DNA from 2 places in the Rhizobium sp. 3T7 genome. Region 2 is predicted to be linked to the other one. Evidence: predicted binding sites of a transcription regulator. Region 2 holds the regulator's gene; the other holds the start of a gene.

Region 1 (5,256 bases), on a different contig from region 2:
ACAGAGGTGACGGGACTGGGCTCAACGAAGGCTTCGCCGACCGGATTGAACGAACCTCGAAAAGGATGATCCAAGACGAAATCGCGGCTGGCGCGGGGAACATTGAGAGCCCACCATATGCGATAGCTGTTAGGAGCAGCTTCCTCAATCAGCCAGAAAGTACGCTGATCTGACCCGTCCTCCCCCACCAGCATCGTGTCGTGAGGAAGCCGGGTGTGGCCGGTACCGATCGCAATAGCCATAGCGACGGCGAATTGCGATCGTGCGCAGATTCCAGTTTATGAAACGGAGGACCGCGCGAGAAGTGTCAAAAGCATGCTCAAGCGCCGCATGAAGATGACGAAGGGCCACGTTGACCGGGATGTCGTCTACCAATTCGCTGATGGCGCGATCGAGCATGGGCGTGGGCAGTTGGCGGCAGCCGCTGTGTTGGCTTTCGAATGGTTCATGCGCCCGTCCTCGATCGGCGCCGGCTATGCGCCTTGGACCGGCTACCGTGCGTCCGATCATCCGGACAAGATTCGCCTGAAGCATCGGAAGACGGACGAGCTAGCGCTCCACCCGCTCGAATACCTCGACGAGGATGGCTCGCTGGTCAAGCTCTAAGGCGGAGGAGGTTTTGAGCAAGACGCCCCGCTACGGCACGTCGATCGTCTGCAAGAAGAACGGCCAGCTATTCGGCGATGGCACGTTCCTAGCTCATGAGGTCCGCGAGATGGCGGATAAGCTCCGGGACGAGGGGAAGCTCGATGCACCGTCCTTCAGCCTGGATAAGTGCAGGCATGGTGGCATGACCGAATTGGAGGAGAGCGGGCTCACCGAGGGACAGGGCCGCGTGCTCTCAAAGCGCAAGACCGCATATCGAGGCTATGCGAAGGAGACGGAAAAGCGCGTCTTGGAGGCCACGAAGAAGCGTTTTGGCCATTCTGAACAGCCGAAAAATCTGAATGAATTCAATGTCGACAAAAACGAAAAAAGCGCCTGAAGTTAGGGCGCTGAATGAGTGTTGATTCTATTGGAAGTACCGTGGATTTGCAGTCCTCTGCGTCACCACTCCGCCACGGGGCCTCACGACGCTTCATCACCGAAGCGTTGGCGGCATCTAGAATGAATGGAAATTGAGTGCAAGCAGGTTATTAAGGGGCAGGATTTCCAATCGACAGGCCCGCCGGTTTCTGTGATCAACCATTAGTATGGCGAGTAGCACTGCCGCCGCGGGCCATAATATGGCTGATAGGTGTTGTCATATGCCCGATAGGAGCGGTAGCGGCTGTAACACCAATCGACGTGCGAATTGCCGATCGGGCGAACCTGTGGCTGCGAAGCAATGAGGCCGCCGATGATTGCCCCCGCCGCCAGACCGCCGATCAGCGCGCCGGCATCATTGTCGTGACGGCGATAGTAGTCATCACGATAGTAGCGCCTACCATAGTGGCCGTGGCGATAGCCACCGCAACGATAGACGCTGCATCGATCGAAGTTGCGGCTGTTTCTCGCGCCAGAATCTCCAAACGTGCCGCGGCTTTGAACCGAATGCTCGTCACCCGAATTTTCGGCAAAGGATGGCCCGATGCCCGACAGGCTCGTCGCAATTGCCAATACCAGTACCGCAAGCTTCTTCATTCCAGCACCTTCTCATTTCCTGCATGTCTCGCGTTAGAAAACGCTTAGAACTTTAACGCTCAGTCAAGTCGCAAGTTCCCTTGGCTCCTATTGTAATGCACGGCGCAAAAGAATCTTAGCAGGTGCAATTGTGACACTTTTATTGCAAGCCCTGCCAATTTAAGACGAGCTTCTAAAAACTCTCAAACGGATGGATGGAATGCTCAGCTGGTTTCGTAGACTTTTGCCGCGTGAAGACCGGTTCTTTGACCTCTTTGCTCAGCATTCCCGGACGATCGTTGGCGCGGCGGAAGCGCTTAACGAATTGCTCGCCGGCAAGGATACCGAGCGGCATTGCGATCGGATCGTCGCGCTCGAAAACGATGCCGACAACATCACCCGCGAGGTGCTGCTTGCGGTTCGCCGGAGCTTCATCACACCTTTCGACCGTGTCGATATCAAGGATCTGATCCAGTCGATGGATGACGCGATCGATATGATGCACAAGACTGTCAAGACGATCCGGCTCTTCGAGCAAACCCAATTCGATCCACGCATGCAAGAAATGGGCGTGGCAATCTTGCAGGCCGCCCATCTCATCGCCGAGGCGATCCCCCTGCTTGATCGCATCAACGCCAACGCCCCGCGGCTCATGGCGATTGCGGAGGAAGTTACCCGCGTCGAAGGACGCTCCGACGAGTTGCACGATCACGGCCTAAAGGAACTCTTCCTCCGTCACGGCGCGTCAAATGCGATGGCCTACATCATTGGCAGCGAAATCTACGGTGAACTCGAGAAGGTCGTGGATCGCTTCGAAGACGTTGCCAACGAAATCAGCGGCATCGTGATTGAGAACGTTTGATGGACGCCACCCTCGCCTTTCCGCTGCTCGCCGGCCTGATCGCGATCGCGCTGTTCTTTGACTTCCTGAATGGCCTGCATGATGCCGCGAATTCGATCGCAACGATCGTTTCCACGCGCGTACTGCGGCCTCAGTATGCCGTCGTCTGGGCAGCTTTCTTCAATTTCATTGCGTTCCTGTTCTTCGGTCTCCACGTTGCCGAAACCCTAGGAACCGGCATCATCGACCCCAATATCGTCACGCCGCTGATCATTTTCGCGGCACTGATGGGCGCGATCATCTGGAACATCGTCACCTGGATCTTCGGCATCCCGTCCAGCTCTTCGCATGCTCTGGTGGGCGGGCTGGTAGGCGCTGGACTCGCAAAAGTTGGCTTCAACTCAATCGTGTGGAGCGGACTGCTGAAGACAGCGGGCGCGATCGTCATGTCGCCGTTGATCGGCTTCATGCTGGCGCTCTTCCTCGTGCTTGTCGTCTCCTGGATCTTCGTTCGGCAGACACCCTTCGCTGTCGATCGGACGTTCCGTGTCCTGCAATTCGTATCCGCCTCTCTTTATTCGCTGGGCCACGGCGGCAATGATGCGCAAAAGACGATGGGCATCATCGCCGTACTTCTTTATTCGCAGGGTTATCTCGGGGGAAGCTTCCACGTACCGCTCTGGGTCGTCCTCTCCTGCCAGACGGCCATGGCGCTTGGAACACTCTTCGGCGGCTGGCGAATCGTCCATACCATGGGGTCGAAGATCACCCGTCTGAACCCTATGCAGGGGTTCTGCGCGGAGACAGGCGGCGCTCTCACCCTCTTCGGAGCCACGTGGCTTGGGATACCGGTTTCCACGACCCATACGATCACTGGCGCGATCATCGGCGTTGGCGCCGCGCGCCGCGTCTCGGCAGTCCGTTGGGGCCTAGCAGGCAACATCGTCGTTGCCTGGGTGATCACGCTCCCGGCTGCAGCGCTTATTTCGGCGCTCTTTTACTGGGCGGCGAGCCTTTTCAACTGATTCAAGGGGCGGGTTTCCGCCTCTTGCTCCACCAGACGGAGAATCGCCGCCGCATCCGACGCACGAGATGCAGGTCATGCGATAGAACGATGAACCCCAACGGAATCATCCAGAAGCCGAGAACGGGCAAGAATCCCAAAACTCCACCCAGGATCAGCAGCATGCCGATCGTCATTCTGGCGAGGCGCGACCGTGGAAGCGGAATACTTACGGAGCCCAGAATGAGATGGCCGGTGTTGTGATCGATGCCAAATCGCTTGGCTCCCGATTTTCCAGTGGTATCATGTGCTTCAGTCATCCACAGGAGATGGGGTTATACAGAGCGAATACAAGCGGATGTCATTTTTTTGAAAAAACCGCTTGGCAAATCGGGCAAGCATTTGTATTAGGCCACTCACACCGCGGCGAGCGGTGATCCCTGGTAGCTCAGCGGTAGAGCATTCGACTGTTAATCGACAGGTCGCCGGTTCGAATCCGGCCCGGGGAGCCAGTTTTCGGAATAGGTGTCTGTTTTTGTTGAGAAAATCCAAAGACAGACACTTTTCCCCTCTTTCCCTCTCCACTTTTGAAATCGAGTTTCAGCGGTTGGCTCCGTGGATAGTTTGTGCCTGGCAGACGCAAGGACCACGATTATGATCCCTACCGAACATCACACCGATGAACTGCGAGCAATCCGCGCTGAGATTCTAGACAACCCGGATCCTTTCGCGGCGACTGGCCACCTCAACGATTCGGACCTGTTGGCTCTCGGGAAATTTATCCAGCTGTACAATTTTATCGAACTGAACCTTCGTCGCACCAGTATTCGGTCGGGCCGAGCTACTGCCCAGTAAGCATCAGGGCAAAAGCATCCATAAGGCCTCGTCAACCGCCCTCGTCAATCTGGTGAAGCAAGGTGTTAAAAAAACACCCGACGAGTCGCCCACTCTAGCGGAAACGCTCGGCAAACTGGATGAGCGGGAATTTCGGCGTCTCAATCGGAATCTTTTTGCTCACTTCGCTGGGCGCAGCTACAAAGAGAAGTACCTCGTATTTTCACGCGCAGTGATTTCGACGCTGAGCAAGCTCTTGGAGAGCCACTCGGGGACGATGGCATGCTGTTTGCCGTGATGAACCGGAGCGATGTCCGCGGACTGTTGCATGGTATCGCACCATACGAGGTTTGGCTCGCGAGGAAGACCATGTCCTGGCGACAGAGCCTTGGGTTCAAATAGGTTAAGGGAACATTCCACATCGCTACTAGTTTACCCGATGCAGCGCCCACACACACGCTGTGGGACCGAGCATCGCCAATTTGCATGGTCCGCAAAAAGGCCCGGCGCCCGCAACCAAGCACGCCGGGCTTTTGCTTTCCAAGGAGATGCTAGATGGCCAAGGAAGAATTAAACGCAGGTTTCACCGGATCGCCCGCCGATCAACCTGAAGGAATGCGCAAAGCTGCCAGGACAGCAACAGATGCGGTCAAGCGTGAGACAAATGCTCTCGCAGTTGGTGTCGCGAACCATCCGCACACCGCAACTACGCTGGTGGTTGCTATTGGGGCCTTGGCATTTGGCCTTGGATACTTGATGGGGCGTTCGTCTACGGCAAAAGACTACAGCTATTGGCGATAGGGAACCTTTCCTTGGCCCGCCAGTTAGCCATCCGCAATGGACTCTGACAGGTTATTGCGCGCTGGTATCCAGTCCCTCTAGAGCCAGCGGACGGGGCTCGGCGCACTGCGTCGGGCCTTTTCATGTTGCCAGTGCAGCGAACGAGAAAAAGCCGACGGCATCCGCAGCCATGCTG
Region 2 (5,256 bases):
CAACATCTACGCGCTCTACATCGTGCGCAAATACCGGGAGCAGTACGAATGACGGATATTGTTTCTCCGGTTCAGGGTGTCGTTGTCTCCAAGGCACCTGAACGCCGCGATATCGGCCTCAAGCGCCGCTATGCCGCCGAACGCCGCTTCCGCGCCTATGGCGTCGCGGCAATCTCCTTCGGCCTGATCTTTCTGGCGATCCTGCTCACGAGCGTCATCAGCAAGGGCTACACGGCCTTCCAGCAGACGGCGATCACGCTGCCGATCGAGTTCAGCGAGAAGACGATCGACCCGAACAACAAGCGCGCGACCGATCCGTCGGTGCTGGTTGCCGCCAACTATCCCGTGCTCATCCGTGATGCGATGATCAAGGCGCTGAACCTCAATGCGTCGAGCCGTCCAGAAGTCCGTGACGCGACCGCGATGATTTCCAAGGGAGCGCCCATCCAGTTGCGCGACATGGTCATCGCCGATCCATCGCTGATCGGCAAGACGGTCAATGTGACGCTGCTTGCCGACGCCAACATCGACTCCGCCAACAAGGGGCAGATCGATCTGAAGGTGGACGAGAAGAACCGCAAGGTGAACGACAGGCAGGTTGGCTGGATGAACCAGCTGGCGGAAAGCGGGACGTTGCACAAGACGTTCAACACCGGGCTCTTCGTCAACGGCAACTCCAGCCGCCCCGAGGCCGCCGGTCTCGGCGTCGCCCTGATCGGCTCGCTTTACCTGATGTTGATCGTGCTCGTACTTTCGCTGCCGATCGGTGTTGCCGCTTCGATCTACCTCGAAGAATTTGCGCCGAAGAACAAGCTGACGGACCTGATCGAGGTCAACATCAACAACCTCGCAGCCGTTCCCTCGATCGTCTATGGTCTGCTCGGCCTCGCCGTCTTCATCAACTTCGCCGGCCTGCCGCGTTCCGCATCTCTGGTTGGCGGTCTGGTGCTGACGCTGATGACCTTGCCGACGATTATCATCGCGACCCGCGCAGCGCTTCGCGCAGTGCCGCCGTCGATCCGGGCGGCTGCTCTCGGCCTCGGCGCTTCCAAGATGCAGATGGTCTTTCACCACGTGCTGCCGCTGGCCATGCCGGGTATTCTCACCGGCACCATCATCGGCCTGGCGCACGCGCTCGGCGAGACCGCGCCGCTCCTCCTCATCGGCATGGTTGCGTTCGTCGCCAACGCTCCGGCGACGCCCATGGATCCTTCGACGGCCCTGCCGGTGCAGGTCTATATGTGGGCCAACGAAGCCGAGCGCGCGTTCGTCGAGCGTACCTCTGGCGCTATCATCGTCCTGCTCCTGTTCCTGATCGTCATGAACCTCGGAGCCATTCTCTTGCGTCGTCGCTTTGAGCGCCGCTGGTAAACGGAGTAGACATTATGAACATGTTGACGGAAGCAGCAGTTGAGAAGGCTCTGGATCAGAAGATGAATACCGTTCCCTATAAGATGATCGGCCAGGACGTCTCGGTTTACTACGGCGAGAAGCGCGCGCTCTTCGACGTCAAGCTGAACATCCGCGAAAACACCGTGACGGCCCTCATCGGCCCTTCGGGCTGCGGCAAATCCACCTTCCTGCGCAGTCTGAACCGTATGAACGACACGATCGACGGTTGCCGCGTGACCGGCAAGATCACGCTCGATGGTGATGATATCTATGATCCCGACATCGACGTCGTGGAGCTCCGCGCCCGCGTCGGCATGGTGTTCCAGAAGCCGAACCCGTTCCCGAAGACGATCTACGAGAACGTCGCCTACGGCCCGCGCATCCACGGTCTCGCCAAGTCGAAGGCCGACATGGACCAGATCGTCGAACTCAGCCTGCAGCGCGCCGGCCTGTGGAACGAGGTGAAGGATCGCGTTCATGAAGCCGGCACTGGTCTTTCGGGCGGCCAGCAGCAGCGCCTTTGCATCGCCCGCGCTGTTGCGGTGAGCCCTGAAGTGATCCTGATGGACGAGCCATGCTCGGCACTCGATCCGATTGCGACGGCAAAGGTCGAGGAACTGATCCACGAGCTTCGCGAGAACTACACGATCGTCATCGTGACGCACTCGATGCAGCAGGCCGCCCGCGTGTCGCAGCGCACGGCCATGTTCCACCTCGGCAACCTCGTCGAAGAGAACGATACTGACAAGATGTTCACCAACCCGGATGACCCGCGCACCCAGGATTACATCATGGGTCGCTTCGGTTGATCGCCGGCGTCGGCAACCCTCACCATATTCAAGGATGAGCCCTATGGCATCGACACATATCTTTTCTGCCTACGACGACGATCTGAAATTCCTGTCCCGCCGTATTTCGGAAATGGGCGGCCTTGCCGAGCAGATGGTTTCGGATGCCGTTCGCGCTCTCGTCAACGGCGATACGGCCCTGGCCCAGAAGGTCATCTCCGACGACGTGATCCTTGACCACGCTGAACGCGAGATCGGGGACAAGGCGATCGTGACAATCGCCCGTCGCCAGCCGATGGCGGCCGACCTTCGCGAGATCATGGGTTCGATCCGCATCGCGGCCGATCTCGAGCGCGTCGGCGATCTCGGTAAGAACACCGCCAAGCGCGTCATCGCGGTCCAGAGCGCCGGCGTGCCGCGCAAGCTCGCCCGCGGCCTCGAGCACCTTTCCGAACTGGCGCTTGTCCAGCTCAAGGAAGTGCTCGACGTCTATACGAGCCGTGCTGCCGACAAGGCAAAGTCGATCCGTGAGCGCGACGAGGAAATCGACGCGATGTACACCTCGCTGTTCCGCGAGATGCTCACCTACATGATGGAAGATCCGCGCAACATCACCAGCTGCACGCATCTTCTGTTCTGCGCCAAGAACATCGAGCGTATCGGCGACCACGCCACCAACATTGCTGAAACCATCTATTACATGGCCACCGGTGCTCAGCCGGAAGGCGAACGTCCGAAGGACGATACCGCCAACACCGTCGGCGCCGTTACGGAATAATCGTTAAGCGACCGCGCCCCCAGGAGACCGAAACGAATGATACCAAAAGTAGCTGTCGTTGAAGATGAAGAAGCACTGAGCGTGCTTCTTCGCTATAACCTTGAGGCTGAAGGCTTTGAGGTCGACACAATCCTTCGCGGCGACGAGGCTGAGATCCGGCTGCAGGAACGCACGCCGGATCTTCTGATCCTCGATTGGATGCTGCCGGGCGTATCAGGCATCGAGCTCTGCCGTCGCCTGCGCATGCGGCCGGAAACGGAGCGCCTGCCGATCATCATGCTGACAGCTCGCGGCGAGGAGAGTGAGCGTGTTCGCGGCCTCTCCACCGGCGCCGACGACTACGTCGTCAAGCCGTTTTCGACACCGGAGCTCGTCGCCCGCGTCAAGGCGATGCTTCGTCGTGCCAAGCCGGAAGTGCTTTCCACGCTGCTGAAGTGCGGCGACATCGAGCTTGACCGCGAGACGCACCGCGTTCATCGCAAGAGCCGCGAAGTCCGCCTCGGTCCGACCGAATTCCGGCTTCTCGAGTTCCTGATGGCATCCCCTGGCCGTGTCTTCTCGCGCTCCCAGCTGCTCGACGGCGTCTGGGGTCATGACATCTATGTCGACGAGCGTACTGTCGACGTTCATGTCGGGCGTCTGCGCAAGGCGCTGAACTTCTCCAACATGCAGGACGTGATCCGCACCGTTCGCGGTGCCGGCTATTCCATGGAAGCCTAAAGCTCTCCTGGGAGGCATCCACACCGTCCAAAGAAACGGGCCCGCGAGGGCCCGTTTCTTTGTTCCTTATCCGGCTTCCGGGTCAGGCGACCCGGTTGGCGGCCTTGCGGCGCTCGTTGACCGGCTGATAGGCCATGCGCTGGTGATAGGTGCAGTAAGGGGAGGAGTCCGGGGATTCGCAGCCGCAGAAGTGGAAGTCGTCCTTCAGCGGATCGCCGACCGGCCACTTGCAGGTGCGCTCGGTCAGTTCCGTCAGGCCGAGGCGGCGAGAAATCGGAACGACGACGTTTGCGGCCGGACGATAGCTGATTTCCTCGATGGCATCGATTTCGATCTCTTCCTTGAGCATCGTCGCACCCTGCTGGCGGGTGACGGTGCGCGTAGTGACGCGAGATGCATAGTTCGGAGCGCGCGGCGCGGATGTCGTGCGCTTGGGCGTTCTGACAGTGGTTGTCGAGCCTCCGGCCTTGGCGCGGCCGGGCAAACTCAAACGGTGGACTTTGCCAATGACGGCGTTACGGCTTACACCGCCAAGTTGCGCTGCGATCTGGCTGGCGCTCAGGCCCTCGGACCACAGCTTCTTCAGTTTTTCAACGCGCTCGTCTGTCCAGTTCATGCCCCTGTCTCCGCCTTATTAGCGTTGGTGTAGGCAGAATCCTTCACCGTTGCCCCGGACGTATCCGAGGCAAGAAACGCTTGCTCGATTTTGGTGACTAGTTCCGCCGCATGCAGTCTAGTAATTGAGTTTTAACCTAGTGTGAGGCTGACTCCGTGACAAGAGTCGGTTGAATCTCGGCGAATCGAATTTCAAGTTTTCCCCAACTTGCTGGGCGAGAGAGTCATTTCTGCAACATTAGTTGTTGATAGCTCCGGCACCTCCAGATGGCGGCTTGACGCATGCAGGAAAACCTCAGTTTTGTTGACATTGCAGTGCGAAAAGTAAATAGTGCTGCTCGCCGCCGAAAGGCGGCATTTTTAATTTTCCGGACCCGCTTTCCTTAGCCGGAGTCCGGCCGCTTATAGTCAATGACAGGAGATCGCGCCATGGCTGAAGCCGCGCTTTACGATACCTACTCTCGTGCCCCGCTGCGGTTCGAGCGAGGCGAGGGCGTATGGCTGATCACCGAAACGGGCGAGCGATATCTTGATTTCGGCGCAGGCGTTGCCGTCACCTCCGTCGGCCACAGCCATCCGCATGTGGTAGGCGCGCTGAAAGAGCAGGCCGACAAGGTCTGGCACCTGTCCAATATCTACGAGATCCCGGGTCAGGAAACGCTCGCGAAGCGGCTGACCGAGGCGACCTTCGCCGACAAGGTGTTCTTTACGAACTCCGGCGCGGAAGCCCTGGAATGCGCGATCAAGACCGCGCGCCGCTACCAGTTCTCAAAGGGCCATCCCGAGCGGTTTCATATCATCACCTTTGAAGGTGCCTTCCATGGTCGTACGCTGGCGACGATTGCTGCCGGTGGCCAAGAGAAGTACCTCGAAGGTTTCGGCCCGAAGGCGCCCGGCTTCGATCAGGTTCCGTTCGGCGATCTCGATGCCGTTCGCAGCGCCATCACCAGCGAGACGGCCGCG

Evidence for each region. The regulator PhoB, encoded in region 2, activates phosphate uptake and scavenging genes when phosphate is short. The targets are predictions, from matches to a motif close to TGTCATNNANCTGTCAT.
Region 1: a site for PhoB is predicted at 1,754-1,770, ahead of K9B32_RS10475 (DUF47 family protein). Genes of this name have one in related genera too.

Annotation. Positions count from the first base shown of each region.
Region 1 covers NZ_JAIQXS010000005.1:258,083-263,338, reverse strand. The annotation lists gene K9B32_RS10495 (hypothetical protein) at 1-242, opposite strand, end outside; gene K9B32_RS10490 (hypothetical protein) at 316-606, shown strand; gene K9B32_RS10485 (hypothetical protein) at 620-985, shown strand; gene K9B32_RS10480 (BA14K family protein) at 1,189-1,623, opposite strand; gene K9B32_RS10475 (DUF47 family protein) at 1,823-2,464, shown strand; gene K9B32_RS10470 (inorganic phosphate transporter) at 2,464-3,468, shown strand; gene K9B32_RS10465 (hypothetical protein) at 3,470-3,766, opposite strand; tRNA gene K9B32_RS10460 (tRNA-Asn) at 3,884-3,958, shown strand; gene K9B32_RS10455 (hypothetical protein) at 4,836-5,081, shown strand.
Region 2 covers NZ_JAIQXS010000002.1:8,019-13,274, forward strand. The annotation lists gene pstC (phosphate ABC transporter permease subunit PstC) at 1-52, shown strand, start outside; gene pstA (phosphate ABC transporter permease PstA) at 49-1,371, shown strand; gene pstB (phosphate ABC transporter ATP-binding protein PstB) at 1,386-2,201, shown strand; gene phoU (phosphate signaling complex protein PhoU) at 2,245-2,958, shown strand; gene phoB (phosphate regulon transcriptional regulator PhoB) at 2,995-3,678, shown strand; gene K9B32_RS02815 (GcrA family cell cycle regulator) at 3,761-4,294, opposite strand; gene K9B32_RS02820 (aspartate aminotransferase family protein) at 4,723-5,256, shown strand, end outside.